Regions from separate parts of the Paenibacillus sp. FSL E2-8871 genome, predicted to be linked through region 1. Evidence: a T-box and tRNA genes for the amino acid it is inferred to sense, from the RefSeq annotation. Region 1 holds a T-box; the other regions hold tRNA genes.
What was found. The T-box of region 1 lies ahead of metG (methionine--tRNA ligase). A T-box ahead of a tRNA ligase gene usually reads a tRNA of that ligase, here a tRNA-Met.

Region 1 (10,496 bases):
TAAGAATGGAGAGAGGCAAAAAAAATAGCCGCTAAACAGTTCCTCACTGTATAACGGCTGTTATATTTTCTCTTATGCAGTCGCTTCAATTGCATTGTCCTGAACATAAGAACTAAGCTCTTGCTGAAGCGCTGTGCTGATGGAAGTCATTGGGAGGCGAAGCGTATCCGAATTGATTAGGCCATTCTGGCTAAGCATCCATTTGATTGGAGCGGGGTTCGATTCCTTGAACAAGAGACGGATGATCGGCAGTAGTTGTTCAAAGTTTTCTTTTGCCAAGTCGAATTGACCCGATTTGAAGGCTTCGTATATACGGATACATTCTGCTGGATAAACGTTCGCAGTAGCAAGCATACCGCCAGCTGCCCCGGAGCTAAGCATTTCATAAAAGAGTGAATCGTCGCCGCCGAGCACAGGTTTGCTACCTGTACGAACTAGCTCAGTAACCATTTTGGTGCTACCTGAGCAGTCTTTTAATCCGACAACATTATTCATTTCTAGGATTGTGCGTGCAGTGTCTAGAGTCATAGCAGTACCAGTACGACTTGGAATGTCATAAGCCATGATCGGAATACCTACTTCTGCTGCTTTGCGGAAATGGGCAATGATGCCCTCTTGCGATGGACGACTATAATAAGGGACGACTACTAGTGCGCAATCCGCACCAAGGTTAGCTGCGATCTCTGTGCGTGCTACCGTAGAAGCTGTGTCATTGGTTCCTGTACCGACTACTAAGGGGATAGATGTTGATTGTAAAAGCTCACGAGAAGTGTTTACTAGAAGCTGCATTTCATTTACGGTTACAGTTGGCGATTCACCGGTGGTTCCATTAACGACCAGACCTTGTATGCTGTTGTTAATAATGTTCTTTACATAACGCTGATACGAATCCAGATCGACTTCACCAGCAGCATTGAACGGGGTGACCACGGGGACATAAATTCCATAAATCTGTTGTTCTGTAAGCATAAATTATCGGCCTCCAAAATATTTTAATTCCTCTACATACACTTTACCATGGAATGTTGCATCGTCGTTAGCTATAATAAATGATGTGTATCATCAAAAATATTGATGTTAGGGTGAGGTTATGGATTTAACCTATTTACGAACATTCCGCGAGGTAGCTAAACGTCAGAGCTTTACACGGGCTGCTGAAGAGCTGGGTTACGCGCAGTCGAGCGTTACGATGCAAATACAGAAAATAGAGAAGGAATACGGAGTGCCATTGATAGAAAGGCATGGTCGACAGCTGCGTCTTACCCCGCCTGGAGAAGAGTTGTTGAAGCTATTCGTGGAGATTTTGGATCTGTATGATCGTTCTAAAGAAACCATCGCCCAGCAAATTGGAGGTACGCTAACGATTGGTACGATTGATTCATTAGCTGCTTTCTACTTGCCACCCTACTTACAGCAGTTGAGGACGAAATTTCCGAAACTTGATATCCATCTACAAACGATGCAGGAAGCTAACCTCTTGGCCAAAATAAAAGATGGGGAAGTAGACATCGGTTTGATGCTGGATCGTACCACTACGGATTCTTTACTTGATCGTACGATCATAAGAGATGAACCGCTCGTGTTGATAGCTCCCATTAACCATCCCCTTGCCCAGATGGATACAGTAACGTTACAGGATCTAAATAACTGCGAATTAATTGTTTCTGAAGAGAGCTGTATTTACCGGAGTCTGTTCGAGAATTTGTTAAAAGAGCACGGGATTATATTCCGCATTGGTTTTGAGCTTTCGAATCTAGAAGCGATCAAACGATGTGTTATGAATGGGTTAGGGATTGCATTATTACCTAAAATTGTTGCAGAGGAAGAAATTGAGCGGGGGAACTTGGCTGAGCTGCCATTCGCACATCAAGAAATTCATTTTGATCTGCAGCTTTTGATGCATCCTAAGAAGTGGAAGTCTCAGCCATTGCAATTTCTAACGCAAATGTTACTTGCAAATCATTAGTTTATTCCCATCAGGGTCTTTCACCACAAACCATTGTTGATCTTGAATTTCGGTTACTATCTCTACGCCGAGCTCCTTCATATAGTTGAAAGAGGCTTGCAAATCATCGGTTATAAGCATAAAAGCAGGTGTTGTAATTGGAGGAGCCCCTTCAGGCTCTAAACCTCCCCACATGGGCATGGTGTCCAGAATGATCTCAGTGCTTCCTTGCATAGTTAACGGGCATAAATGACCGTTCATAATCGGATGATTTGCTTCATGGAGTCCTAGGACTTGGCAATACCAGCTACGGGCTTTTTCAATATCGTGTACGGGGATAAATACACTGCCAATCAAATTCTTAATGGGACTTGTTGCTGAAGAATTTACAATGGACTGCGCTTGTTTATTCATTCGAATTCCTCCTAGGTCTGATAATGATAACCCTTTATTTGGAATTTGTGTATCTAGTCTATTTAAAACATAGAATCAGTCTACGCGCAAGTGGGTCATTAGTGATCAATAAAATCTTAAATTTGTATGCAAAAGATAGTATTCTTTAAAGAAAGTTGCTGTAAATATTGACATTCAAAATCAGTTTATGTTATATAAAAAGAAGAATTAGCACTCATCTAACAAGAGTGCTAATTACGAAATGTTGGACAAGATGTTATTTTGAAAGGAGATTTACTTATTCATGGCCAAAAAAGAGTTTAAAGCCGAATCGAAAAGATTGCTGGAAATGATGATTAACTCCATTTATACACAACGGGAAATTTTTCTTCGCGAGTTGATTTCCAATGCAAGTGATGCAATTGATAAGATCTATTACAAAGCATTAGCTGATGAAAGCCTGGTCTTCAATAAAGAAGATTATTATATTAAAGTGACTGCCGATAAGGCGAACAGAACTTTGACGATCTCCGATACAGGTATCGGGATGACGCAAGAAGAGCTAGAGAATAACTTAGGAACAATCGCGAAGAGCGGATCTCTTGCATTTAAGAAAGAGAACGAAGCCAAAGATGGTCACAATATCATCGGACAGTTCGGTGTTGGCTTCTATGCTGCGTTTATGGTAGCAGATGACGTAATTGTGATCAGTAAGGCGCTTGGTAGCGACGAGGCCTTTAAATGGGAGTCTAAGGGCGCTGATGGCTATACTATCGAGCCTGTCGAGAAGGATTCTGTAGGTACTGAAGTGATTTTGAAGATTAAAGAGAATACCGAAGAAGATCAATACGATGAATATTTGGAAGAGTATCGCCTGAAATCCATCATTAAAAAATATTCTGACTTCATTCGTTTCCCAATTAAAATGGACGTGAAGGAGCAGAAGGCAAAAGAAGGCACAGAGAACGAGTTCGAGGAAGTTGTTCAAGAACAAACCGTGAACAGTATGGTGCCAATCTGGCGGAAGAACAAAAACGAGCTGACTACAGAAGATTATGATAACTTCTATGCAGAGAAACGTTACGGCTTCGATAAGCCGCTTAAACATATTCATATCAGTGCTGATGGTGCTGTAGTGTATAATGCGATCTTGTTTATCCCAGAAAATACACCATTTGATTATTACACAAAGGAATATGAAAAAGGTCTTGAGCTTTATTCCAATGGTGTATTGATCATGAACAAATGTGCGGATCTGCTGCCTGACTATTTTAGCTTTGTAAAAGGTATGGTAGATTCAGAGGATCTTTCGCTAAACATCTCCAGAGAAATGCTCCAGCATGACCGTCAGCTGACTCTGATCGCTAAGAACATTAAGAATAAAGTGAAGAGTCAACTGCAAAGCTTGCTGAAGGATGAAAGAGAGAAATATGAGCAGTTCTATAATGCTTTTGGCAGACAGCTTAAGTTTGGTGTGTACAACGATTATGGAATGCACAAAGATACACTTCAAGATTTGCTGATGTTCTATTCCTCCAAGGAGAAGAAGCTGGTAACACTGGACGAATATGTATCAAGAATGCCAGAAGATCAGAAGTATATCTACTATGCATCCGGAGAGTCGATCGACAGAATCGAAAAGCTCCCGCAAACCGAGCTTGTATCGGATAAAGGGTATGAAATTCTCTACTTCACTGATGATATTGATGAATTTGCGATCAAGATGATCATGTCTTATAAAGAAAAAGAATTTAAATCCGTATCCAGTGGTGATCTGGGTATCGAAGCAGACGAAGCGGACAAGCCAACGGAAGCGGAAGAGAACGAAAACAAGGAGCTTTTTGAAGCGATGAAGGACATTTTGTCCGGCAAAGTGAAGAATGTTAAAGCTTCCAAACGTTTGAAGACTCATCCGGTATGCCTCTCTGCTGAAGGTGAACTGACAATCGAGATGGAAAAAATCCTGAAATCGATGCCGAATGGGCAAGAGGTTCAAGCGGATAAGGTACTCGAAATCAACATCCATCACGAAGTCTTCCAGTCTTTGAAAGCAGCAGCTGAGAACGATAAAGAGAAGCTCGGTTTATACACGAACCTGCTATACAACCAAGCACTGTTGATCGAAGGTCTACAGGTTAGTGATCCTGTTCAATTCACCAATGATATTTGCAAAATCATGAAATAGATATTAGAAAAGCCATCCTATCGTATTACGATTGGGTGGCTTTTTTTGTGCGGAAAAGGTAGTAATCGATTTCAGAGTCATTATTTGTGCAACCGCTGATCGAATAGATTATTTCACCTTGTGTGTTTTTTTTACTCGTCACTTCGGAGCAGGTATCGGTTCTAACTCCTGTGTTACTTCCACCGAATGCATCATTAGAAGTATCGTAGCTATAACTAATTACATTGCCATCAAACTTCAAATCCTTAAATATGGGATCGCCCTCATCTGTGTAACTTGTAACTCGTATATTGTCTGCTTTTTTGCTGGAGAGATTAGTTATAAATTGCTCAAATTTATCGAGGTTGTACACTTTTTCAAAAGAAACAATATCCCCTCTACTGATGGCTTTTTCGGAAGTATAGGGTTCACTTTTGGGAACAGAATTAACCTTATTATCGGAACAACCCCATACCCCTGCTAGTAAAAGAACAGGGAGTATAAGTAAGATTACTTTTTTCATTGAAGGACCTCCTCCTTGTAACTTATTTATATAAAAGACGAAAATTAATTGAAAAAGTTACAGTGAGCTTGATGTTTCATATTGACAATAAACAGAAAATTAAGTATCATTTCCAGTAACTTGAATATTTAAAGGCAAAGAAGAGAAAGAGTACCACGGCAATTCTTTCTACAGAGAGCTCCGGTCGCTGAAAAGGAGTAAAGAAAAACCTTGGGAATATGGTCTCAGAGCTGCGCATCGAAACCTTTTGGGTTGTAGGCTGCGCCGGAACCTGCATCCGTTATAGTGCTAGGGTATAAACGTTTATTAACGTCGTACCTGAAGAGGTAAATGTCATGAGGCATTTATAAAATTAGGTGGTAACACGTGAGTAGAACTCTCGTCCTTTGTGGATGGGAGTTTTTTTGTTGTCTAAAAAAAGGAGGAGAAGGTTAATGAGTAATGTGTTTATTGGTGGTGCTTGGCCGTATGCGAATGGATCTTTACATCTTGGAAGATTATCAAGTGTGTTGCCTGGGGATGTGCTGGCACGCTATTATCGCAGCAAGGGGGATAACGTTTTATATGTGTCAGGCAGCGATTGTCATGGCACACCTGTAGCAGTTCAGGCTGCTAATGAAGGGATCACACCCAAAGCTTTTGCAAGTCGATACCACGAAGAGTTTTTGAAGTGTTTTGAACAGCTGGGATTTAGTTATGATCTTTATACTCGAACGGATCAACAGCAGCATCATAAGGTCGTGCAAGAGTTGTTTGCGAAGCTACTAGAGAATGGTCATTTATATAAAAAAAACATTGCGCAATGTTACTGTGAGGCGGATCAGCGATTTTTGCCAGACAGATACGTGGAAGGGACTTGTCCAGTATGTGGCCAGCGGGCGCGTGGAGATCAATGCGATTATTGTTCTACGATTCTAGACCCTGCCGATTTATTGGACAGAGTCTGTAAATTATGTGGGAATACACCGACAGAACGACCGACAGAACATTTTTATCTTAGCTTATCTAAATTTCAATCTGAATTAACGGAATATGTAGAGGAAGCACAATTTTGGAGAGAAAACGCTATAAAACTGACCAAACGTTATTTAAAAGAAGAACTGCAGGACCGCGCGGTAACAAGAGACTTATCTTGGGGTGTAGATGTTCCTATAGCTGGATTTGAAGACAAGAAGATTTATGTTTGGATTGAGGCGGTAAGTGGTTATTTATCAGCCAGTAAGCAGTGGGCTGCACAGTCTGGGCGGAGCTGGGAGGATTTTTGGTCAGAGGAACAAGAGGACATCACCGCTTATTATGTCCATGGTAAAGATAATATTCCTTTTCACACCCTGATATGGCCAGCCGTCTTATTAGGAGCAAGAGAACTACATTTACCGGATCGGATTATATCCAGCGAATATTTAACCCTTGAAGGGCAGAAGTTCTCCACTAGCCGTAATTGGGCAGTCTGGGTACCTGATATTCTAGAGCGGTATCATCCTGACTCTATTCGTTATTTCTTAATTGCCAACGGGCCTGAGAAGCGGGATACGGATTTTTCCTGGAGAGAGTTTATTTATAGTCATAATGGTGAGCTGCTTGGAGCATTTGGTAACTTTGTGAATCGCTCATTGGCTTTTGTAGAGAAGTTTTATGAAGGGATCGTGCCAAGTGGAAAGTTAGATAAGGGGTGGAGCGACAACATTGACCTCTTGTATCTGGAGTCAGGACGCCTAATTGAAGCGGGAGATTTGAAGGATGCGCTCGAGTATATTTTCTTTTATGTACGTAAGGCAAATCAGTATTTTGATCGGCAAAAACCTTGGATTCAGGTAAAAGAAGATCAGGAGTCCTGTGGTTCTACAATATATACATGCGTGCAGATTATAGCTAATTTGGCGAATTTGCTGCATCCGTTTCTACCGTTTTCTTGTGAGAAGATCAGGGGATTCTTATCGCTTGAACTACCGAATTGGAAGCCCCGCTCGGGTCCCCCTTATCAACAGGTAACTGATTTGCAATTGTTGTTTGAACGAATTGATATAAGTCAAATTAAAGAAGAAGAGCAAAGATTAGAACAACAAAAAGTCAATAAATAGGAATGGTTAAGACAAGCTCCGGGCAGGATCCTTAACCCTTTCACGAACTCCAAAAAGAGGAGGTTTCCGAATGGATATCGAATGGATTAATGAGCATTACAAGGAATCAAATAAAATATTGGACTCTACCCGAGAAGTCTATGAATGGGCTGATTCTCTCTATCCTGACTTCTCAGGTGGACTAAGAGTTAACGTTGGGTATACGCAAGAGATTTAATAGATTTATTATTTTCTACAGAGGTTACTAAAGAATGAACATTTATATAAAAACATCCCTGCTGATTAACCAATAAATTACATCACAGCATAGCAAAAAGGACGCCTTTTTTTGTGGAATCATTTGTACCATCAAATGACTCTGTAACAGAAAGAGGCGACCTCATGTGAAAGTCTAAAATGCTTCCAAATCTTATTCAATCCGTACTTCTCGAGGAAGACTTTGTGATTCGTCTAACTGATAATATGATTATTCTCTTACTTACTTGTTCTCCATGCAAGGATACCCGCGTTCATACTCTTACAAGCCTCTAATGCTACTTCTGACGTATTAAGCTCATCCCCCCAAGCGATGTAGTAACGGAATTCATAGAATCCACCTAGTGTCGCCTTAAAGTTCGTTTCCCAATAATTATTCATGGGCCATGAGTAGAGATGGGCTGGATCATGCGCGAGTCCAGGGTGTCCGCTCAATAGTCGATCCTCATAGTCTAAGGAGCCGAGTTGGATGAGAGGTGTATCTGGCATCGCAATGGCAACACCACGTGTGTCACGGACAAAAGCTACACCTTCATCGACACAATAGAAATCTGCTAAGGATCCAGGCAATTGATCAATTCGTGGACGTAAGGCTGCGCCTGTCTTTTCTATCCACAGCGCATCTTGCCCAGCAGCGGAAGCACTCCCAAACGGAAGTGAAATGTACACATTTTCTGGATCCCATACACTTTCCTTATGCATGCGTACGGCTACATCAGCACGTGCGCGATCACCGTATACGGTGACGAGTAAGGAATAGTGACTGCAACCATTCACGCGATAGGTCAATTGAACTTTTCCATAAAGGGCACCCTTTTCAACGATATTGACATCAACTAATGCTCCGACAGAGGTTATTGCATCAGCGCCTCTACGATTACGTCCCATCTTACGGCGTACATCATACATGCCAAATTCATTAGGTGCTTCTGTTACGTTGTAGACAGGGGAGAATGCATTGTGATTACGATCAGACCGCAGTAAATCTTGTTGACTGCTCTTGTCAAACCACTTCGTAATCCCTGCCCCGAGTTCCCATTCGATTCGAACGAAAGGTGACTCGATAAATTTAGGCGTCACATGTAGCTTCGGTGGAACCGGAGGAATAATATCCAGCATGCGATCGGATCCAACATAATCTGTTCGATATGCTGTTACGGGCGGATGCTCTTCGATTGCCTTAATCGTCAATTGTACCTTTTGATTAGGCTGCAAAGTTACTGGAATTGTAATGACGACCCCGCGGTGTCCCGTCACCATTTGAGCTTCGTAGACGGTTCCAGTCACTTCATCGATCACTTCAAAGCCATTTTTCAGCTCTGTAATGTACCAGCCCTCCATAATTAACTGGGCATAATCGGTTTGTATAAATTCACTTGGGTTATACAATTCAAATTTCATAGGACGATCTGGTCCTAATAGTGCATCTCCTTGTGCCTCAAGGATATCGTATAATGCGGTATGGGCAAGTGAACTCGCATTTGCGGCATAAGCTTCTTTACGACAGCCCAGCTCTTGTACGAATGGGTTCCAAGGTTCTGTCACAGAGGAATGGTATCCCCATGTATGTTCAGCAAATAAAGCCAACTCGTATTCAATCGCCTCAAGCCGCACTTGGTCAACAATCTCACGGGTAGGATCTAATTGCTTCACTTTCGTGTACACGCGTTGCGCCTCTCGGAAGATCTGAACATGCATCGGAGTAGTAGCTGAGCCATCTGTCCACCAATCCGGCCAATCTCCTCGAAAAGTCTCGATCTCATCCGGATGCTCGTTCGCATATGCTCTTAAATCTGTAAAGAAATCATCCAGTGTCGCTGGTTGAATCAAGATCCGATCACCATGCAACGCATTCCAATGGTTTACAAAATCCATTAATGCGGCATTCGGTGAGCCATTATCTGTAGGGAGCCCAGATACCATGACAGGTACTAACGGGAAGGTATAGCCATCTTCAACTAATTGCTCTAAATATCGATCAAACCGCGCTTCAGCGACTTCCAAGGACACGCCTTTTCGCACGTCATGCTCATCACGAATCGTATAGGAACCTCCTATACCAGGAATCAAGCCGAGGTCATTTCCGAACATATAATGCTCGCCACTCCACGTTAGAATTCGATCACCTTTTGGTGTTTCCCACCAGAATGGAATTTGTTTCTTCCATAATGGAAACATGGAGTGATGTGTATGAATACAGGTTATTAAATTCTCGATACCAGCATCGGCCAAGACTTGACTATATCCCCAACCAAAGCCAGTGATGTCTGCAGTCATAGCAGAACGTACGGGGAATTGAATCGATTGACCATAGTCAGTAATCCGTTGAATCATGACGGAGAGCATCTCTTGATTTAATTGCTCGCCGAAATTGAGATAGGTTCCAGATAGACCGATATAGCCTTTTTGTACCGCTTGCGCGAATTCTTCTTTTTCTGTTGGTGTCGCTTTTAAGAGGAAGGATTCAACAGGCCAGAACGTTTCGCATACCCATTTGTAGCCCTTCCAATCTAGGCGAGCACCGCTTTCGATGTCACGTACAATTTGTAACGCTTGCCGAATGTAATTGACATGATACTGCCGGATTTTCTCTTGACGTTCTGTATAGCCAACATCCGTATGGGAATGTTGAATGACGTAAATTTTCCATGGTTTGTGGGTGTTCATTGTAAAGCTCCTCTCAGGTATTTTATGATTAAAGATGAGATTGGAATTTCAGCTTGAAGCGGAATAACGCATCTTCTTCGTACCAAGCCTGGAAATTTGTACCCCAGACATTGTTGTGTAAATTGACATGCATTCCTCCAGTAAGTGAAGCAAATGTATGATCAAATTGCACAAGCCGTGGTTCTCCAGGAGATACGAGCGCGGCATCTAATGTCGTGATATCCACTTGACCGTCCGCTGCCGCATAATACATGCCCTGATCTACCGCATGCAGATTGCGATTTCCCCCTTTAACAACGTCTAGTGGGGAAGTGAGTTGTCCGATTTTATCAAGCTTCCATTGATTTGGATTATTGACGATCGGATTGAAGCTCATCCATGCTGCTTCTGGGAGGCGATATGCATCCTTATGGAACCATTGAAGCTTACATTCTACGGTAGCAGTGTGCTTCTTAAATATATATTCGA
Region 2 (10,496 bases), 3.7 Mb from region 1:
TATTCATACACAGAAGCGTGATCCACAGACACACTTAAAGAACCCTAATGCGGTTTGGGACTTCTGGTCTTTATCGCCGGAATCTCTACATCAGGTTACGATTTTGATGTCAGATCGCGGAATTCCAGCTACGCTAAGACATATGCACGGGTTCGGAAGCCACACCTTCAAGTGGGTAAATGCCGAAGGCAATGCTGTCTGGGTGAAATATCATTTCAAAACAGAACAAGGCATTAAGAACCTTGCTCCAGATCTTGCCGCCAAAATAGCTGGGGAGAACCCAGATTATCATACAGAAGACTTGTTCAATGCTATTGATAAAGGAGATTTCCCAGCGTGGAAGCTCTACGTGCAGATTATGCCGATCGAAGATGCGAACACTTACCGCTTTGATCCATTCGATGTAACCAAAGTATGGTCGCAAAAAGATTATCCATTAATTGAGGTAGGCCGCATGGTACTGGATCGTAATCCAGAGAATTACTTCGCGGAAGTAGAGCAAGTTACGTTCTCTCCTGGCTCGTTCGTCCCTGGTATTGAAGCTTCTCCTGATAAATTGCTACAGGGTCGACTGTTTGCTTACGGCGATGCTCATCGTCACCGTGTAGGTCCTAACCATAACAGCCTGCCTATCAACCGTCCAAAAGTAGAAGTGAAGAACTATCAACGTGACGGTGGCATGGCACTCGGCAACAATGGCGGATCCGGTGCCTATTACGAACCTAACAGCTTAGGTGGACCTAAAGAAGCACCACAGTACAAAACATCACCTTTCGAAGTATCTGGAAATGCCGAAAGTGTCTCCTACAATAGTGATGACCATTATACACAACCTGGTGACTTGTATCGCCTGATGAGTGAAGAAGAACGTACCCGTCTTGTTCAAAATATCGTAGGCGCTATGACACCAGTTGAAAGTAACGATATTAAACTTCGTCAAATTGTTCATTTCTATAAAGCTGATCCGGAATTGGGACAGCGTGTTGCATCCAGCTTAGGATTATCCGTTCCAGACGGAATATAAGACTGTAATTGCACTTATACAATCAAAGAGGACCTTTACCCGTAAATGGGAAAGGTCCTCTTTTTTCATAAGAAAAGCTAAAACATATAATATATAAGAACGATCACAATGCATAGCGTGGAGACAACAGATAAGCACGAAAAAAAAGTATTCCAGTTATTGCCCTTCATTTGTCTTATACACGACCAGTATACTGCTTCTTTGATGCTCTGCCCCATCACGTGAAGATTTAACTACCGAACCGTAACAGATATTCACAACCTGTTCCTCACGCAGCCCTGCCAAGAACTCATTAGCCTTATTCTCAGCATACGAATTATCAGCATCTACAAACTCTTTTACTTGAATCATCCTGATCTCTCCTTTAATAAATTATAGTTACTTTTTATGTCTAGATTCTATAGGTGAACTCAACGAAATGTACATGGCGTATCACTCCCCTGGTAACATTTAATGTAAAATTATCTTCGAAATATAGTATAGGCATTCCGCAGTTTTCTACGAAATGCCTATAACATCAGCCTATCATAGCACCCAACTATACAATAGTCAAACGTTTTAAATACAATATTTAGTAAGAATTTATTGCCTTTGCAAAATGGATTGGATTTACATATAGAAGCTGTTATACTGATCAGAAGGTTCCCTCTAGGGGACCTCTATTTGTATAGGGGGGATTTTAATATGGCAACGCGTCATAACAAATTTGCAAAGAATGTGCTACTTAGAGGGGGTGAAATCTACTATGAACCATAGTCTAATTTATGAAGGCTCAAGGACACAACTGGTCCAGCAGCTTATTTATTTTGATGAGGAAAAAATCGCATTTCTAAATCAGTATTTCCCGGAACGAAGCAAACAAAGAAGTAATGCTGAAACGCTGTTGTCCCATTATTGCTCCGAGCTGGAACAATTACTTTCCCGTTTTAATGGTGAAGAATTGAATTCACTCGTATTGATTGGAAGTCAGCTTCAGCTACGCTACTTAGACGACAATACTACAGATACCTACACCATCGTATTTCCAAACCAGGCAGAACCCAATGATAACAAGATTTCAATGTTCTCGCCTATTGGCATGCAGTTGCTGTTAGCTCAGATCGGCAGTACATGTCAGCTAGCTATTCCTTCAGGTGAGTTATCAGTAAAAATCGAAAGTATTAAGTTTGTGAATTGTGGTGAGGTAGCCGTTCTTATTTAAGCCCACTCGCATATATCACCAACATTAACAGCGTCCCTTTCCAATCTTATGGAAGAGGACGCTGTTAATCTATTCAGCCTGCTAAGCACACTTCATACTTTTATTTGAGCCTCAATCCTTCACCCAGTTTACTGACTGATTTTTCGATACGAGATGCTCTGGTCTCAGGTCTTTTCGCCGCTTCGATCCAAGATACATATTCCTTCTGATAAGAATAAGCCAGACCGTTATAATAAGCTTCTGCCTGCTCATGGCTACTCAACGCATCAAGGAAATCCTCTGGGGCTTCTACCTCCCGTAATTGATGATCTTGCTCCATCGTCACATGCACAATATCACCGGGTTGAGCTTTGGCTAGATCCCGTAGTTCTTTCTTTACCACCATAAAATGCTTTCCGTTTCCATGGGGCATAAGCGTTCCTCTATAGGGGATTCCATTTACACTTCCTTTTACCTGTATTCTGGACTTTGTTTCAAATATTTGTTCGGCATCAAAAGGGACGTTAAGATAAGTCCAGCTCCCACTTGCATCAGGTCGCACTAATTTAGCTTCAAATTCAAACATTGCTACCTCCTCAACTAAAAGCCCTAAGTTCTATTGTATCCATATGAATGTAACTATACAAAAAAACACCTGCCTATAATAGACAGATGTTTCTTAATTATAAGCGGGTGATGGGAATCGAACCCACGCTATCAGCTTGGAAGGCTGAAGTTCTACCATTGAACTACACCCGCAAAGGTATAAAATCGGGATGACACGATTTGAACATGCGACCCCCTGGTCCCAAACCAGGTGCTCTACCAAGCTGAGCTACATCCCGTCAAAACATGTAATTACTTAGTAATAAAAATGGCGCGCCCTGAGAGATTCGAACTCCCGGCCTTTTGATTCGTAGTCAAACGCTCTATCCAGCTGAGCTAAGGGCGCAAAAATTATGGAGCGGAAGACGGGAATCGAACCCGCGACCCTCGCCTTGGCAAGGCGATGCTCTACCGCTGAGCCACTTCCGCAAAATATGGTGCGCGTGAAGGGACTTGAACCCCCACGTCGTGAAACGCCAGATCCTAAGTCTGGTGCGTCTGCCATTCCGCCACACGCGCACACTTTAAAAATAATGGTGAGCCATGAAGGACTCGAACCTTCGACACCCTGATTAAAAGTCAGGTGCTCTACCAACTGAGCTAATGGCTCTCATAAATGGCTGGGGATATAGGATTTGAACCTATGCATGACGGAGTCAAAGTCCGTTGCCTTACCGCTTGGCTAATCCCCAACAATAATTAACTAAATGGCGGAACCGACGAGATTCGAACTCGCGATCTCCTGCGTGACAGGCAGGCATGTTAGGCCAACTACACCACGGTTCCATAGACATAATGCATAAGAGTAAATTGGTTGCGGGGGCAGGATTTGAACCTGCGGCCTTCGGGTTATGAGCCCGACGAGCTACCGGGCTGCTCCACCCCGCGTCATTTAATAATTATATACTATTCATTCACACTAAACCAGCTAGTCCCAAAACATCATGCTTAAGGAAAATTTGGTTGCGGGGGCAGGATTTGAACCTGCGGCCTTCGGGTTATGAGCCCGACGAGCTACCGGGCTGCTCCACCCCGCGTCGTTCTTAAATGAATATGGTGGAGGCTGAGGGGATCGAACCCCCGACCCTCTGCTTGTAAGGCAGATGCTCTCCCAGCTGAGCTAAGCCTCCATGTTATGACCCGTATGGGATTCGAACCCATGTTACCTCCGTGAAAGGGAGGTGTCTTAACCCCTTGACCAACGGGCCATGCTAATCTTATGTTCCAACGAACCACCAAGGCTTCTCATCCCTAACAGGGAAGTAAATTCATGGCGGAGAGAGAGGGATTCGAACCCTCGAGACGCTTGTGGCGCCTACACGATTTCCAATCGTGCTCCTTCGGCCAAACTCGGACACCTCTCCATAAATGGCTCCCCGAACAGGACTCGAACCTGTGACAACTCGATTAACAGTCGAGTGCTCTACCAACTGAGCTATCAGGGAATATGGTGGGCCTTAGTGGACTCGAACCACCGACCTCACCCTTATCAGGGGTGCGCTCTAACCAGCTGAGCTAAAGGCCCTTTTTAAGACACATCAATATTAAGGGCAAAAAAAATACCACGGGTAATGTGGTTGTCCGCTTGGCGACGTCCTACTCTCCCAGGACCCTTCGGTCCAAGTACCATCGGCGCTGGAGGGCTTAACGGTCGTGTTCGGTATGGGTACGTGTGGAACCCCTCCGCTATCGCCACCAAACGGGCATTTACATCGTAAATGCTCAGGCTTGATGCCTGAAAACTGAATCCGAATTGAATTTGCGTTCTAAGTATAGGATAAGCCCTCGACCGATTAGTATTGGTCAGCTCCATGCATTACTGCACTTCCACCTCCAACCTATCTACCTCGTCGTCTTCAAGGGGTCTTACTAATTGGGAAATCTCATCTTGAGGGGGGCTTCACGCTTAGATGCTTTCAGCGCTTATCCCGTCCGTACGTAGCTACCCAGCCATGCTTCTGGCGAAACAACTGGTGCACCAGCGGTACGTCCATCCCGGTCCTCTCGTACTAAGGACAGCTCCTCTCAAATTTCCTGCGCCCACGACAGATAGGGACCGAACTGTCTCACGACGTTCTGAACCCAGCTCGCGTACCGCTTTAATGGGCGAACAGCCCAACCCTTGGGACCTACTTCAGCCCCAGGATGCGATGAGCCGACATCGAGGTGCCAAACCTCCCCGTCGATGTGGACTCTTGGGGGAGATAAGCCTGTTATCCCCAGGGTAGCTTTTATCCGTTGAGCGATGGCCCTTCCATGCGGTACCACCGGATCACTAAGTCCGACTTTCGTCCCTGCTCGACTTGTAGGTCTCGCAGTCAAGCTCCCTTATGCCTTTGCACTCTTCGAATGATTTCCAACCATTCTGAGGGAACCTTGGAACGCCTCCGTTACTCTTTAGGAGGCGACCGCCCCAGTCAAACTGCCCGCCTGACACGGTCCCCGTACCCGATTAGGGTACTAGGTTAGAACCTAGATACGATCAGGGTGGTATCCCAACGGCGCCTCCACCGAAGCTTGCGCTCCGATTTCTACGGCTCCCACCTATCCTGTACAGATCGTACCCAAATTCAATATCAAGCTGCAGTAAAGCTCCATGGGGTCTTTCCGTCTTGTCGCGGGTAACCTGCATCTTCACAGGTATTAAAATTTCACCGGATCTCTCGTTGAGACAGCGCCCAAGTCGTTACGCCATTCGTGCGGGTCAGAATTTACCTGACAAGGAATTTCGCTACCTTAGGACCGTTATAGTTACGGCCGCCGTTTACTGGGGCTTCGGTTCATAGCTTCGGGTTACCCCTAACCACTCCCCTTAACCTTCCAGCACCGGGCAGGCGTCAGCCCGTATACTTCGCCTTGCGGCTTCGCACAGACCTGTGTTTTTGCTAAACAGTCGCTTGGGCCTTTTCACTGCGGCCCCCTCGTGCTATTCACACTACCGGGGCACCCCTTCTCCCGAAGTTACGGGGTCATTTTGCCGAGTTCCTTAACGAGAGTTCTTCCGCGCGCCTTAGAATTCTCTTCTCGCCTACCTGTGTCGGTTTGCGGTACGGGCACCTTCTCCTGGCTAGAGGCTTTTCTTGGCAGTGTGAGATCATGACCTTCGCTACTGTAATTTTCGCTCCCCATCACAGCCCAGCCTTAATGATGTGCGGATTTGCCTACACATCAGCCTCACTGCTTAGACGGACATATCCATCAGTCCGCGTCACTACCCTCCTGCGTCACCCCATCGCTCATAGCGGATTACGGTGGTACAGTAATTTCAAACTGTTGTCCTTCGACTACGCCTTTCGGCCTCGCCTTAGGTCCCGACTTACCCTGAGCGGACGAGCCTTCCTCAGGAAACCTTGGGCTTTCGGCGGATCAGATTCTCACTGATCTTTTCGTTACTCATACCGGCATTCTCACTTGTATGCTGTCCAGCGCTCCTTACGGTACACCTTCAACCCACATACAACGCTCCCCTACCCCAGATACATACGTATCTAGCCATAGCTTCGGTGGTGTGTTTAGCCCCGTTACATTTTCGGCGCAGAGTCACTCGACCAGTGAGCTATTACGCACTCTTTCAATGGTGGCTGCTTCTAAGCCAACATCCTGGTTGTCTGTGCAACTCCACATCCTTTCCCACTTAACACACACTTGGGGACCTTAGCTGATGGTCTGGGCTGTTTCCCTTTTGACAATGGATCTTAGCACTCACTGTCTGACTCCCGGCAATAAGTATATGGCATTCGGAGTTTGACTGAGCTTGGTAATCCTTGCGGACCCCGCACCCAATCAGTGCTCTACCTCCACTACTCTTATACCGAGGCTAGCCCTAAAGCTATTTCGGGGAGAACCAGCTATCTCCGAGTTCGATTGGAATTTCTCCGCTACCCCCACCTCATCCCCGCATTTTTCAACATGCGTGGGTTCGGGCCTCCAGTGCGTGTTACCGCACCTTCACCCTGGACAGGGGTAGATCACACGGTTTCGGGTCTACGTCCACATACTCATTCGCCCTATTCAGACTCGCTTTCGCTGCGGCTCCGTCTTCTCGACTTAACCTTGCATGTTAAACGTAACTCGCCGGTTCATTCTACAAAAGGCACGCCATCACCCATTAATAGGGCTCTGACTTTTTGTAAGCACACGGTTTCAGGTTCTATTTCACTCCCCTTCCGGGGTGCTTTTCACCTTTCCCTCACGGTACTGTTTCACTATCGGTCGCCAGGTAGTATTTAGCCTTAGCAGATGGTCCTGCTGGATTCATACGGGGTTTCACGTGCCCCGCACTACTCGGGATCCGTCTCGGAGAGAACACAGTTTAGGTTACAGGGCTTTTACCTCTATCGCGGGCCTTTCCAGACCTCTTCACCTACCATATTCCTTTGTAACTCCATGTGAGACGTCCCACAACCCCTAAGAGCAAGCTCTTAGGTTTAGGCTGTTCCGCGTTCGCTCGCCGCTACTGACGGAATCACTATTGTTTTCTCTTCCTCAGGGTACTTAGATGTTTCAGTTCCCCTGGTCTGCCTCTACATCTCCTATGTGTTCAGAGATGAGTAACTGCGAATTACCACAGCTGGGTTTCCCCATTCGGACACCCCCGGATCAAAGCTTGCTTACAGCTCCCCGAGGCAGTTTCGTTGTTCGCCACGTCCTTCGTCGGCTCCTGGCGCCTAGGCATCCTCCGTGTGCTCTTATTAGCTTAACCTTGATTTTTCCGCAGGAAAATATCATACAATGACATTCTCTTTGGAATCATCTCACTAATAACATTTACTTGTTTGCACAAGTTGCTAAAAGATGTTCTAAAACGCAAATTCGTTTCGGTATCCAGTTTTCAAGGATCAAGTCTTACTGAGAGCTTAAACTCTCAAAACTGAGCAACGAGTGAGTTGTGGAAGCTTAGCTTCCGATTTGAATGTCTTCATTGCAGAAGACGATTCTCCATAGAAAGGAGGTGATCCAGCCGCACCTTCCGATACGGCTACCTTGTTACGACTTCACCCCAATCATCTACCCCACCTTCGGCGGCTGGCTCCCTTGCGGGTTACCCCACCGACTTCGGGTGTTGTAAACTCTCGTGGTGTGACGGGCGGTGTGTACAAGACCCGGGAACGTATTCACCGCGGCATGCTGATCCGCGATTACTAGCAATTCCGACTTCATGCAGGCGAGTTGCAGCCTGCAATCCGAACTGAGACCGGCTTTGATGGGATTGGCTTCACCTCGCGGCTTCGCTTCCCGTTGTACCGGCCATTGTAGTACGTGTGTAGCCCAGGTCATAAGGGGCATGATGATTTGACGTCATCCCCACCTTCCTCCGGTTTGTCACCGGCAGTCACTCTAGAGTGCCCAACATTACTTGCTGGCAACTAAAGTTAAGGGTTGCGCTCGTTGCGGGACTTAACCCAACATCTCACGACACGAGCTGACGACAACCATGCACCACCTGTCTCCTCTGTCCCGAAGGCCGCCACTATCTCTAGTGGATTCAGAGGGATGTCAAGACCTGGTAAGGTTCTTCGCGTTGCTTCGAATTAAACCACATACTCCACTGCTTGTGCGGGTCCCCGTCAATTCCTTTGAGTTTCAGTCTTGCGACCGTACTCCCCAGGCGGAGTGCTTACTGTGTTAACTTCGGCACCAAGGGTATCGAAACCCCTAACACCTAGCACTCATCGTTTACGGCGTGGACTACCAGGGTATCTAATCCTGTTTGCTCCCCACGCTTTCGCGCCTCAGCGTCAGTTACAGCCCAGAAAGTCGCCTTCGCCACTGGTGTTCCTCCACATATCTACGCATTTCACCGCTACACGTGGAATTCCACTTTCCTCTTCTGTACTCAAGTCACCCAGTTTCCAGTGCGACCTCAGGTTGAGCCCAAGGTTTAAACACCAGACTTAAATGACCGCCTGCGCGCGCTTTACGCCCAATAATTCCGGACAACGCTTGCCCCCTACGTATTACCGCGGCTGCTGGCACGTAGTTAGCCGGGGCTTTCTTCTCAGGTACCGTCACTCCGGTAGCAGTTACTCTACCGGACGTTCTTCCCTGGCAACAGAGCTTTACGATCCGAAAACCTTCATCACTCACGCGGCGTTGCTCCGTCAGACTTTCGTCCATTGCGGAAGATTCCCTACTGCTGCCTCCCGTAGGAGTCTGGGCCGTGTCTCAGTCCCAGTGTGGCCGTTCACCCTCTCAGGTCGGCTACGCATCGTCGCCTTGGTGGGCCGTTACCCCACCAACTAGCTAATGCGCCGCAGGCCCATCCCTCAGTGACAGATTGCTCCGTCTTTCATTCTTTCTTCAGGAGAAAAAAGAAATTATCCGGTATTAGCTACCGTTTCCGGTAGTTATCCCAGTCTAAGGGGCAGGTTGCCTACGTGTTACTCACCCGTCCGCCGCTAAGTTATTTTGAAAGCAAGCTTTCAAAATAACTCCGCTCGACTTGCATGTATTAGGCACGCCGCCAGCGTTCGTCCTGAGCCAGGATCAAACTCTCCAATTAGTATTGAAAAGAGCGATATGCTCATTTTGAAACATCTGACGAGAAAATTAATTCTCTAATTTTGGATTTCACTTTCGTGATTTCCTACTCACTCGTTGTTCAGTTTTCAAAGATCAAGTTCTCGTTGGCGCCGTTTAATGTCTCAGCAGCAACTCTTATACTATATCATGTTCAGCCGTTTAATGTCAAGCTCTTTTTTCAACTTCTTTTTCGAGCTCGGCATGTGTGTTTCTCGGCCAGAAATAGAATATATCATGTATAGAGATTCATTGCAAGCATTATTTCAAAAAATCATATTATTTCATATTCCGTTACTTCTCCATCATAATACTCCGCTAACTTTGGTAGCTTCTTGGTCAGCGTAAGGCTTCAAATAAAAATCTTATTAAACACAAAGGGGCCTCAGCCGATTAGCTGAGCCCCCCTTTGTTCGATACAAACTAGGCTTGAGTTCATTTCACGCAGATAATAGTTTACTTTTGCCCTTTTTCTAATAATGCAAGGATTATGGTAACCGCCTCTGCTCTTGTTGCCTTCTGGTTAGGTGCAAATTTATTCTGCCCTACACCATTCACAAGGCCTGATTTCGCTGCTGCTGCAATATATGGCACTGCCCATGCTGGTACATCCTTAGCATCATTGAAGGTTAATGTCGCTTTAGGATCTACCGTAATACCAAGAGCACGAACAATCATAACTGCTAATTCTGTACGTGTTAGCTCCTGCGTAGGACGGAATGTTCCATCATCATAGCCACTGATAATTTGCAGAGATACAGCCTGTGCCACAAAAGACTTAGCCCATGCTGGAATCTTCGCAGAATCCTTAAAGCTTGAAGTGTCACCATTCTCCGGCAATTGCAATGCACGTGCCAGCATTGTGATAAATTCAACCCGATTTACTTTCTGATTCGGACGGAAAGTATCATCCGGATAACCACTAACGAAGCCAGCTGCTACTGCTTTCTCGATAACAGCAGCCGCCCAGTGATTGCTAGTATCCGTTAAAGATGGCTTACTAACTGGCGTCGCAGTTGGTGAAGGCGCCGTTGTCGGTGCTGGTGTAGCTGTTGGCGCTACTGTTGGTGTTGGTGTTGGTGTTGCTGTCGGTTTTGTTGTTGGTGCTGTTGTTGGCGCTGTTGTTGGTGCTGTTGTTGGTGCTGTTGTTGGTGCTGTTGTTGGTGC
Region 3 (10,496 bases), 1.8 Mb from region 1:
GACACTCAGGGCACTCTATCTGAACTGCACTCGTTGAGAGCATGCCAGCCCAGAAATAGATCGCAAGACTTGCCATCATGGAAATTAAACCGATTACAAGTCCGATTCCAGCGAATACTTTCCCAGTTGATCCCCAGAATACGATGCCTGCTGTACCCAAAACCATAAGTCCCATTCCGAGCATTGTGAGCAGTAATCCCCATGTGCGAAAAGCGTTGATCTTAGCCGTTTTAAACTTCATGAGTGTTTGCTCCTAACTAAATATAGTTGGGTTGTCCAGAAGGAACTGTCTTTCATATGTAGAATAATAATTATAACTGAATTATAACTGACTGGACGCAAATTCGCCAAATTTAATGGAGGGAAGCATGGAATTATCCAATGTAACTTTGTTGAGTGGAGAAACGTTTGAAGAAAATGTTTTAGGAGCTGTCGCTTTGCGGCAGAAAGGGAGTACTCCTTTTCAAAGCGCGCTACTTCACGATTTTGATATGGTTGTGTTAGTTTTACATGAGGAACAGGATTTAGAACATATTGTTCGCCACACCATTGCCGGTGACACACGGACCCAGTCAGTCCATATTGGCCTTTCCGCTTTGGAGCGGGCTGTCATGGCGGGAGATAATAACGAGCTCCTTACTAGTTTGATGATTGGGGAAGTGATCTGGGATCCCAAAGGAATACTAGGGGATATGCGCCGGGAGATTTTACAATTTGAAGGGCCTCTTAAGGAACGAGTTGAGTTCATGGAGTTTGCGCGATTCTTGCATTTGTATGTGAAATCTAAACGATATATAGAAGCTGGCTACATTATGGATGCGTATAACTGTGTATTGATGGCTCTATATCATTGGGCAAGAATAGAAGTGAGTGAGTCTGGTTCATTTCCAGAGCCGGCTGTTTGGGAGCAGGTTAAAAGTATGAACACTTCTGTCCATAAACTATATGAGGAACTAACCATCAGCACGGAGACCTTAGAGCAAAGAGTAGAGCTTGTTCTTCTAGCATGTGAATTTGGGATCATGTCCAAAATGACGGATTGTTGTGCATTGCTTTTCAATATTCTGAATAGCCGTAAGGAAGCGTGGAGTATAAAAGAATTACTACAGCATTCTGGCCTGTGTCAATTAGAGGCTGAGTTGCCCCTAGTTTTACGAAAGCTTGTTTCTCGTTCGCTAATCCGTGAGATTACTTTATGGGCTGACGGTCATGGGGGAGAGGGTCATGCAATCCGATATACCTTATAGAGAAGAAATTAGATGCAGGATATGCCGGTAATCTATAGATAAAATAAGTAGGGATAGGGAGAGGCTGAGCACTCTCTTTTTTGTTTGCTCGCTATTATGATGCGCTCATATTTATTCTAATAAATTTATGGTTGACTCTTTCCTAGTTCATGTGTTAAATTATAACTCGTCCCTCTGACACAGAGATGTGCTTACGAAAACATTCGAAAGACAACCGAAAAAAGAAATTAAAAAAAGGTTGACTAAAACGAGGGCGCTGTGATATATTATAAAGGTCGCTGCTGAACAACACAACGACGAAATAAACAGCTTGATCTTTGAAAACTGAACAACGAGTGAGTAGGAAATCACGAAAGTGAAATCCAAAATTAGAGAATTAATTTTCTCGTCAGATGTTTCAAAATGAGCATATCGCTCTTTTCAATACTAATTGGAGAGTTTGATCCTGGCTCAGGACGAACGCTGGCGGCGTGCCTAATACATGCAAGTCGAGCGGAGTTATTTTGAAAGCTTGCTTTCAAAATAACTTAGCGGCGGACGGGTGAGTAACACGTAGGCAACCTGCCCCTTAGACTGGGATAACTACCGGAAACGGTAGCTAATACCGGATAATTTCTTTTTTCTCCTGAAGAAAGAATGAAAGACGGAGCAATCTGTCACTGAGGGATGGGCCTGCGGCGCATTAGCTAGTTGGTGGGGTAACGGCCCACCAAGGCGACGATGCGTAGCCGACCTGAGAGGGTGAACGGCCACACTGGGACTGAGACACGGCCCAGACTCCTACGGGAGGCAGCAGTAGGGAATCTTCCGCAATGGACGAAAGTCTGACGGAGCAACGCCGCGTGAGTGATGAAGGTTTTCGGATCGTAAAGCTCTGTTGCCAGGGAAGAACGTCCGGTAGAGTAACTGCTATCGGAGTGACGGTACCTGAGAAGAAAGCCCCGGCTAACTACGTGCCAGCAGCCGCGGTAATACGTAGGGGGCAAGCGTTGTCCGGAATTATTGGGCGTAAAGCGCGCGCAGGCGGTCATTTAAGTCTGGTGTTTAAACCTTGGGCTCAACCTGAGGTCGCACTGGAAACTGGGTGACTTGAGTACAGAAGAGGAAAGTGGAATTCCACGTGTAGCGGTGAAATGCGTAGATATGTGGAGGAACACCAGTGGCGAAGGCGACTTTCTGGGCTGTAACTGACGCTGAGGCGCGAAAGCGTGGGGAGCAAACAGGATTAGATACCCTGGTAGTCCACGCCGTAAACGATGAGTGCTAGGTGTTAGGGGTTTCGATACCCTTGGTGCCGAAGTTAACACAGTAAGCACTCCGCCTGGGGAGTACGGTCGCAAGACTGAAACTCAAAGGAATTGACGGGGACCCGCACAAGCAGTGGAGTATGTGGTTTAATTCGAAGCAACGCGAAGAACCTTACCAGGTCTTGACATCCCTCTGAATCCACTAGAGATAGTGGCGGCCTTCGGGACAGAGGAGACAGGTGGTGCATGGTTGTCGTCAGCTCGTGTCGTGAGATGTTGGGTTAAGTCCCGCAACGAGCGCAACCCTTAACTTTAGTTGCCAGCAGGTAAGGCTGGGCACTCTAGAGTGACTGCCGGTGACAAACCGGAGGAAGGTGGGGATGACGTCAAATCATCATGCCCCTTATGACCTGGGCTACACACGTACTACAATGGCCGGTACAACGGGAAGCGAAACCGCGAGGTGAAGCCAATCCCATCAAAGCCGGTCTCAGTTCGGATTGCAGGCTGCAACTCGCCTGCATGAAGTCGGAATTGCTAGTAATCGCGGATCAGCATGCCGCGGTGAATACGTTCCCGGGTCTTGTACACACCGCCCGTCACACCACGAGAGTTTACAACACCCGAAGTCGGTGGGGTAACCCGCAAGGGAGCCAGCCGCCGAAGGTGGGGTAGATGATTGGGGTGAAGTCGTAACAAGGTAGCCGTATCGGAAGGTGCGGCTGGATCACCTCCTTTCTATGGAGAATCGTCTTCTGCAATGAAGACATTCAAATCGGAAGTTAAACTTCCAAATCTCAGGTTTAGGCCTGTTACTCACTCGTTGCTCAGTTTTGAGAGTTTAAGCTCTCAGTAAGACTTGATCCTTGAAAACTGGATACCGAAACGAATTTGCGTTTTAGAACATCTTTTAGCAACTTGTGCAAACAAGTAAATGTTATTAGTGAGATGATTCCAAAGAGAATGTCATTGTATGATATTTTCCTGCGGAAAAATCAAGGTTAAGCTAATAAGAGCACACGGAGGATGCCTAGGCGCCAGGAGCCGACGAAGGACGTGGCGAACAACGAAACTGCCTCGGGGAGCTGTAAGCAAGCTTTGATCCGGGGGTGTCCGAATGGGGAAACCCAGCTGTGGTAATTCGCAGTTACTCATCTCTGAACACATAGGAGATGTAGAGGCAGACCAGGGGAACTGAAACATCTAAGTACCCTGAGGAAGAGAAAACAATAGTGATTCCGTCAGTAGCGGCGAGCGAACGCGGAACAGCCTAAACCTAAGAGCTTGCTCTTAGGGGTTGTGGGACGTCTCACATGGAGTTACAAAGGAATATGGTAGGCGAAGAGGTCTGGAAAGGCCCGCGATAGAGGTAAAAGCCCTGTAACCTAAACTGTGTTCTCTCCGAGACGGATCCCGAGTAGTGCGGGGCACGTGAAACCCCGTATGAATCCAGCAGGACCATCTGCTAAGGCTAAATACTACCTGGCGACCGATAGTGAAACAGTACCGTGAGGGAAAGGTGAAAAGCACCCCGGAAGGGGAGTGAAATAGAACCTGAAACCGTGTGCTTACAAAAAGTCAGAGCCCTATTAATGGGTGATGGCGTGCCTTTTGTAGAATGAACCGGCGAGTTACGTTTAACATGCAAGGTTAAGTCGAGAAGACGGAGCCGCAGCGAAAGCGAGTCTGAATAGGGCGAATGAGTATGTGGACGTAGACCCGAAACCGTGTGATCTACCCCTGTCCAGGGTGAAGGTGCGGTAACACGCACTGGAGGCCCGAACCCACGCATGTTGAAAAATGCGGGGATGAGGTGGGGGTAGCGGAGAAATTCCAATCGAACTCGGAGATAGCTGGTTCTCCCCGAAATAGCTTTAGGGCTAGCCTCGGTATAAGAGTAGTGGAGGTAGAGCACTGATTGGGTGCGGGGTCCGCAAGGATTACCAAGCTCAGTCAAACTCCGAATGCCATATACTTATTGCCGGGAGTCAGACAGTGAGTGCTAAGATCCATTGTCAAAAGGGAAACAGCCCAGACCATCAGCTAAGGTCCCCAAGTGTGTGTTAAGTGGGAAAGGATGTGGAGTTGCACAGACAACCAGGATGTTGGCTTAGAAGCAGCCACCATTGAAAGAGTGCGTAATAGCTCACTGGTCGAGTGACTCTGCGCCGAAAATGTAACGGGGCTAAACACACCACCGAAGCTATGGCTAGATACTATGTATCTGGGGTAGGGGAGCGTTGTATGTGGGTTGAAGGTGTACCGTAAGGAGCGCTGGACAGCATACAAGTGAGAATGCCGGTATGAGTAACGAAAAGATCAGTGAGAATCTGATCCGCCGAAAGCCCAAGGTTTCCTGAGGAAGGCTCGTCCGCTCAGGGTAAGTCGGGACCTAAGGCGAGGCCGAAAGGCGTAGTCGAAGGACAACAGTTTGAAATTACTGTACCACCGTAATCCGCTATGAGCGATGGGGTGACGCAGGAGGGTAGTGACGCGGACTGATGGATATGTCCGTCTAAGCAGTGAGGCTGATGTGTAGGCAAATCCGCACATCGTTAAGGCTGGGCTGTGATGGGGAGCGAAAATTACAGTAGCGAAGGTCATGATCTCACACTGCCAAGAAAAGCCTCTAGCCAGGAGAAGGTGCCCGTACCGCAAACCGACACAGGTAGGCGAGAAGAGAATTCTAAGGCGCGCGGAAGAACTCTCGTTAAGGAACTCGGCAAAATGACCCCGTAACTTCGGGAGAAGGGGTGCCCCGGTAGTGTGAATAGCACGAGGGGGCCGCAGTGAAAAGGCCCAAGCGACTGTTTAGCAAAAACACAGGTCTGTGCGAAGCCGCAAGGCGAAGTATACGGGCTGACGCCTGCCCGGTGCTGGAAGGTTAAGGGGAGTGGTTAGGGGTAACCCGAAGCTATGAACCGAAGCCCCAGTAAACGGCGGCCGTAACTATAACGGTCCTAAGGTAGCGAAATTCCTTGTCAGGTAAATTCTGACCCGCACGAATGGCGTAACGACTTGGGCGCTGTCTCAACGAGAGATCCGGTGAAATTTTAATACCTGTGAAGATGCAGGTTACCCGCGACAAGACGGAAAGACCCCATGGAGCTTTACTGCAGCTTGATATTGAATTTGGGTACGATCTGTACAGGATAGGTGGGAGCCGTAGAAATCGGAGCGCAAGCTTCGGTGGAGGCGCCGTTGGGATACCACCCTGATCGTATCTAGGTTCTAACCTAGTACCCTAATCGGGTACGGGGACCGTGTCAGGCGGGCAGTTTGACTGGGGCGGTCGCCTCCTAAAGAGTAACGGAGGCGTTCCAAGGTTCCCTCAGAATGGTTGGAAATCATTCGAAGAGTGCAAAGGCATAAGGGAGCTTGACTGCGAGACCTACAAGTCGAGCAGGGACGAAAGTCGGACTTAGTGATCCGGTGGTACCGCATGGAAGGGCCATCGCTCAACGGATAAAAGCTACCCTGGGGATAACAGGCTTATCTCCCCCAAGAGTCCACATCGACGGGGAGGTTTGGCACCTCGATGTCGGCTCATCGCATCCTGGGGCTGAAGTAGGTCCCAAGGGTTGGGCTGTTCGCCCATTAAAGCGGTACGCGAGCTGGGTTCAGAACGTCGTGAGACAGTTCGGTCCCTATCTGTCGTGGGCGCAGGAAATTTGAGAGGAGCTGTCCTTAGTACGAGAGGACCGGGATGGACGTACCGCTGGTGCACCAGTTGTTTCGCCAGAAGCATGGCTGGGTAGCTACGTACGGACGGGATAAGCGCTGAAAGCATCTAAGCGTGAAGCCCCCCTCAAGATGAGATTTCCCAATTAGTAAGACCCCTTGAAGACGACGAGGTAGATAGGTTGGAGGTGGAAGTGCAGTAATGCATGGAGCTGACCAATACTAATCGGTCGAGGGCTTATCCTATACTTAAGACGCAAATTCAATTCGGATTCAGTTTTCAGGCATCAAGCCTGGTATGAATATTCCCTGATAGCTCAGTTGGTAGAGCACTCGACTGTTAATCGAGTTGTCACAGGTTCGAGTCCTGTTCGGGGAGCCATATGGAGAGGTGTCCGAGTTTGGCCGAAGGAGCACGATTGGAAATCGTGTAGGCGCCACAAGCGTCTCGAGGGTTCGAATCCCTCTCTCTCCGCCACAAATTTTACTTAGTATGGCCCGTTGGTCAAGGGGTTAAGACACCTCCCTTTCACGGAGGTAACATGGGTTCGAATCCCATACGGGTCACCAAATTTTCACTTGATTTTACATAGTGGACTTTGGTACAATAACAATTGTTGTTTACGGAGGCTTAGCTCAGCTGGGAGAGCATCTGCCTTACAAGCAGAGGGTCGGGGGTTCGATCCCCTCAGCCTCCACCATATTCATTTAAGAACGACGCGGGGTGGAGCAGCCCGGTAGCTCGTCGGGCTCATAACCCGAAGGCCGCAGGTTCAAATCCTGCCCCCGCAACCAATTTTCATCAAGTAATTATATATTTTGGAACCGTGGTGTAGTTGGCCTAACATGCCTGCCTGTCACGCAGGAGATCGCGAGTTCGAATCTCGTCGGTTCCGCCATTTTCTTGGCTCGATAGCTCAGTCGGTAGAGCAGAGGACTGAAAATCCTCGTGTCGGCGGTTCGAATCCGTCTCGAGCCACCATATAGTATACAACTTAATATGCCGGTGTAGCTCAATTGGTAGAGCAACTGACTTGTAATCAGTAGGTTGGGGGTTCAAGTCCTCTCGCCGGCACCATCTTTGGGGGATTAGCGAAGTGGCCAAACGCATCAGACTGTAAATCTGCTCACGTACGTGTTCGGTGGTTCGAATCCATCATCCCCCACCATTTTTTTTAGGGGCATAGTTTAAAGGTAGAACAACGGTCTCCAAAACCGTTGGTGTGGGTTCAATTCCTGCTGCCCCTGCCAATCTTTATCTAAAGTCTTTCTCTAAAGTTTAATATGGCGGTCGTGGCGAAGGGGTTAACGCACCGGTTTGTGGATCCGGCATTCGTGGGTTCAAGTCCCATCGGTCGCCCCATTTACTTTAAGAAGAACAGCAACAATATTAGTTTAATATGGCGATTGTGGCGAAGTGGTTAACGCACCGGATTGTGGTTCCGGCATTCGTGGGTTCGAGACCCATCAGTCGCCCCTTTTATTTTAAAATGTTATTGGGGATTAGCCAAGCGGTAAGGCAACGGACTTTGACTCCGTCACGCATAGGTTCAAATCCTATATCCCCAGCCATTTTATGCGGACGTGGCTCAGCGGTAGAGCATCGCCTTGCCAAGGCGAGGGTCGCGGGTTCGATTCCCGTCGTCCGCTCCAAAGTTTTCATATGGCGCCATAGCCAAGTGGTAAGGCAAAGCTCTGCAAAAGCTTTATCCCCAGTTCAAATCTGGGTGGCGCCTCCATTAAGTTCATATGTGCCGGCGTGGCGGAATGGCAGACGCGCTCGACTCAAAATCGAGAGGGAAACCGTGGAGGTTCGAGTCCTCTCGCCGGTATATCAAAAAGGTTTGTAAAGTCGCTTGTATAAGCAACTTTACAAACCTTTTTTCTTTGTCTTTGAGCTTTTATTCTTAAGCCGTTGAATTAGAGGCGTCTCTAATCAACGGCCTTTTTGTGTGGAGTGTTATTTTATTGACTGCTTAGTCGGAATGCTCGTGGGGTGAGACCAATTTCACGTTTAAACATATTGCAGAATTGGGCGTCATTCACAAACCCAGCAGCAGCTGATACTTCAGAGATATGCATTTGGGTATGTTGCAAGAGAGACTTTGCATAATCCAGACGTTTCAATAGTAGATAGCGCAGAGGTGAAGAACCGAATCGTTCTTTAAATAAATGGCGGAAACGATCATAGCTGTATCCAGACATCTCAGAAAGTGTTGCGACCGATAGCTTATGGCGGTAATGCTCATTCATATAGTTTAGAACATATTGGACTCTGTCTTCCGTTGGTGATTGAAACCCAGAGGCGCTAAGAAGCCGTATCAGATGAACAGTGATTTCGCTCATTTGAAGGTTCAATAGTTCAGAGAATCCATCTTGTTTGCGCGTAAACTCTGCTTTCATTCGAAGCAAGATCTGTAGAACAGTATGGTCTTTATCATCTTCATATACGCCTTGCAAATTCTCCATATTTGGGTGATTTGAATGGAAGCCTACAAATAGTATAGTAGCATCCTCGCGATGATTCTCGTCATGTTTATGATTGGGTGGTATCAGCGCGAATGAAGAAGAACGAAAATGATAACTTCGCGAACCTACATTGGTAGTTCCTAAGCCGTTTAAATAATAGACTAGTTCATAACATTCATGCTGGTGTGGTGGAATATAGGTATTAACCTCATGCGCTGCATTTACAATATATAGAACACGATCCATGATGAGCCTCCAATAATTATGTTTTAGCCGAATCGTACAAAATTATGACCGAAATCATATAATTATTTTCATTAATATTTGATATGATCGTATCAAGAAATCCGAAGATTAGCAACCTGACTGGCCATCTCGTTCGGAAATTAGTCGGATTAATCGTAAAAATGATAATTTTCTCTCTATTTTCGAGTGTATTCGTTAAAATCGTTAAAATTTTGACAATGTTACATGAAATATGAGAGTTTCCATCTAAATCGTGAAATATACAACGAACTAAGAAGGAGAACCTCTCAAATTACTAACCAACTATAAATAGGGGTGGAATAGAAAAATGAAAAAGAAAGTTCTTTCTTTGTTGTTACTAGTAGTAATGGTAATGGTCACAGCCTGTGGAAATAATACGTCGAGTAATGGATCTTCCGAGAATGCAGGATCTAACGCAGCTGAAGGTGGAGAAACAGGTTCAGGGGATAAACTCAAAGTTGTACTTCTGATTCCAGGAACGCTTGGAGATAAATCTTTCTTTGACTCTGCGAATAGCGGTTTGCAAAAGGTTAAGGATGAGCTGGGTGCAGAAACAAAAGTTGTAGAAATGGGTATCGATAAAACGAAATGGGAGCCTACGTTTAACGATATCGCCGCTGAGGACTGGGATGTTATTATTTCTGGCGGATCGGAAATTACAGAGATGTTTAATGCAACGGCTGAATTATATCCTGACAAAAAGTTCATTAACTATGATACCGATATAGATGAAGCACCAGAGAATATGTACAACATGTCTTATGCAACAAATGAAGTATCTTTTCTAGCAGGTGCTGTAGCGGCGCTAGCTACACAATCGGATATGGAAAATGCTAATCCTGAGAATGTGATCGGTTTTGTAGGCGGCATGGACATTCCAGGAATTAACGCTTTCTTGGTAGGCTACATTCAGGGCGCTCAATATGTTGATCCTGATGTGAAGGTCGCTGTATCATATGCTGGCGATTTCGTTAACCCGGCTAAAGGCAAGGAGCTTTCGCTGATTCAATATAACTCCGGTGTGGACGTTATTTTTAACGTGGCTGGGGGTACAGGTCTTGGGATCTTTGATGCAGCTAAGGAGAAGAAGAAATATGCTATCGGTGTAGACTCCGATCAGGCGATGTTGCTTAACGATACAGATAGCGAAAAAGCAAACTTGATCGTTACTTCTTCTATTAAAAAGATTGATAGTGCTATTCTGGGTGCCGTGAAGAGATTACAAGACGGTACACTTGAGATGGGTAAACGTGATGTGTTGAGCTTTGTAGATGATGGTGTAGGCATTGCAGAGAATGAAATCTATAAAAATATCTTTCCTGCCGATCTTCAGGCTAAAGTTGAAGAAGTGAAGCAAAAGCTGATCAATAAAGAAATTACAGTAGATAACGCGATGGGAATGGAAACCTCTGAAGTAGAAGCCATTCGTAACGTAGTTAAGCCTTAAGTATAGCTATAAAGTGATAAACCTACAGTTGGAGATTCTTCTTTTAGAAGAATTCCAGCTGTATATTTTTGCAGACCTCCAAGTCGAAAGGCGTTGAGACCTATGAACAAAGCTCTGCTGGAAATGCGGGGAATTACC

Region 2: it encodes a tRNA-Met, which carries the amino acid that the T-box ahead of metG (methionine--tRNA ligase) is inferred to sense. The anticodon was not compared.
Region 3: it encodes a tRNA-Met, which carries the amino acid that the T-box ahead of metG (methionine--tRNA ligase) is inferred to sense. The anticodon was not compared.

What each region holds. Positions count from the first base shown of each region.
Region 1 covers NZ_JBBOBV010000001.1:1,900,983-1,911,478, reverse strand. The annotation lists gene dapA (4-hydroxy-tetrahydrodipicolinate synthase) at 73-969, opposite strand; gene NYE25_RS08785 (LysR family transcriptional regulator) at 1,091-1,966, shown strand; gene NYE25_RS08780 (VOC family protein) at 1,949-2,359, opposite strand; gene htpG (molecular chaperone HtpG) at 2,643-4,523, shown strand; gene NYE25_RS08770 (DUF4362 domain-containing protein) at 4,549-5,025, opposite strand; T-box leader at 5,154-5,415, shown strand; gene metG (methionine--tRNA ligase) at 5,460-7,106, shown strand; gene NYE25_RS08760 (hypothetical protein) at 7,177-7,323, shown strand; gene NYE25_RS08755 (glycoside hydrolase family 38 N-terminal domain-containing protein) at 7,581-10,028, opposite strand; gene NYE25_RS08750 (DUF5054 domain-containing protein) at 10,057-10,496, opposite strand, start outside.
Region 2 covers NZ_JBBOBV010000001.1:5,561,583-5,572,078, reverse strand. The annotation lists gene katA (catalase KatA) at 1-1,024, shown strand, start outside; gene NYE25_RS25110 (sporulation protein Cse60) at 1,181-1,375, opposite strand; gene NYE25_RS25105 (GreA/GreB family elongation factor) at 1,770-2,225, shown strand; gene NYE25_RS25100 (YdeI/OmpD-associated family protein) at 2,326-2,790, opposite strand; tRNA gene NYE25_RS25095 (tRNA-Gly) at 2,893-2,963, opposite strand; tRNA gene NYE25_RS25090 (tRNA-Pro) at 2,976-3,049, opposite strand; tRNA gene NYE25_RS25085 (tRNA-Arg) at 3,080-3,156, opposite strand; tRNA gene NYE25_RS25080 (tRNA-Gly) at 3,165-3,239, opposite strand; tRNA gene NYE25_RS25075 (tRNA-Leu) at 3,246-3,329, opposite strand; tRNA gene NYE25_RS25070 (tRNA-Lys) at 3,345-3,420, opposite strand; tRNA gene NYE25_RS25065 (tRNA-Gln) at 3,428-3,502, opposite strand; tRNA gene NYE25_RS25060 (tRNA-Asp) at 3,519-3,596, opposite strand; tRNA gene NYE25_RS25055 (tRNA-Met) at 3,622-3,698, opposite strand; tRNA gene NYE25_RS25050 (tRNA-Met) at 3,771-3,847, opposite strand; tRNA gene NYE25_RS25045 (tRNA-Val) at 3,865-3,940, opposite strand; tRNA gene NYE25_RS25040 (tRNA-Glu) at 3,947-4,018, opposite strand; tRNA gene NYE25_RS25035 (tRNA-Ser) at 4,082-4,174, opposite strand; tRNA gene NYE25_RS25030 (tRNA-Asn) at 4,180-4,255, opposite strand; tRNA gene NYE25_RS25025 (tRNA-Ile) at 4,259-4,335, opposite strand; rRNA gene rrf (5S ribosomal RNA) at 4,394-4,510, opposite strand; rRNA gene NYE25_RS25015 (23S ribosomal RNA) at 4,584-7,512, opposite strand; rRNA gene NYE25_RS25010 (16S ribosomal RNA) at 7,755-9,312, opposite strand; gene NYE25_RS25005 (S-layer homology domain-containing protein) at 9,786-10,496, opposite strand, start outside.
Region 3 covers NZ_JBBOBV010000001.1:3,719,386-3,729,881, reverse strand. The annotation lists gene NYE25_RS16940 (DUF2614 family zinc ribbon-containing protein) at 1-241, opposite strand, end outside; gene NYE25_RS16935 (nucleotidyltransferase-like protein) at 369-1,247, shown strand; rRNA gene NYE25_RS16930 (16S ribosomal RNA) at 1,675-3,232, shown strand; rRNA gene NYE25_RS16925 (23S ribosomal RNA) at 3,494-6,421, shown strand; tRNA gene NYE25_RS16920 (tRNA-Asn) at 6,482-6,557, shown strand; tRNA gene NYE25_RS16915 (tRNA-Ser) at 6,561-6,653, shown strand; tRNA gene NYE25_RS16910 (tRNA-Glu) at 6,671-6,745, shown strand; tRNA gene NYE25_RS16905 (tRNA-Val) at 6,801-6,876, shown strand; tRNA gene NYE25_RS16900 (tRNA-Met) at 6,894-6,970, shown strand; tRNA gene NYE25_RS16895 (tRNA-Asp) at 6,997-7,074, shown strand; tRNA gene NYE25_RS16890 (tRNA-Phe) at 7,082-7,157, shown strand; tRNA gene NYE25_RS16885 (tRNA-Thr) at 7,178-7,253, shown strand; tRNA gene NYE25_RS16880 (tRNA-Tyr) at 7,259-7,344, shown strand; tRNA gene NYE25_RS16875 (tRNA-Trp) at 7,353-7,426, shown strand; tRNA gene NYE25_RS16870 (tRNA-His) at 7,463-7,538, shown strand; tRNA gene NYE25_RS16865 (tRNA-His) at 7,579-7,651, shown strand; tRNA gene NYE25_RS16860 (tRNA-Gln) at 7,673-7,747, shown strand; tRNA gene NYE25_RS16855 (tRNA-Gly) at 7,754-7,828, shown strand; tRNA gene NYE25_RS16850 (tRNA-Cys) at 7,841-7,914, shown strand; tRNA gene NYE25_RS16845 (tRNA-Leu) at 7,929-8,007, shown strand; gene NYE25_RS16840 (AraC family transcriptional regulator) at 8,141-8,890, opposite strand; gene NYE25_RS16835 (BMP family ABC transporter substrate-binding protein) at 9,219-10,358, shown strand; gene NYE25_RS16830 (ABC transporter ATP-binding protein) at 10,461-10,496, shown strand, end outside.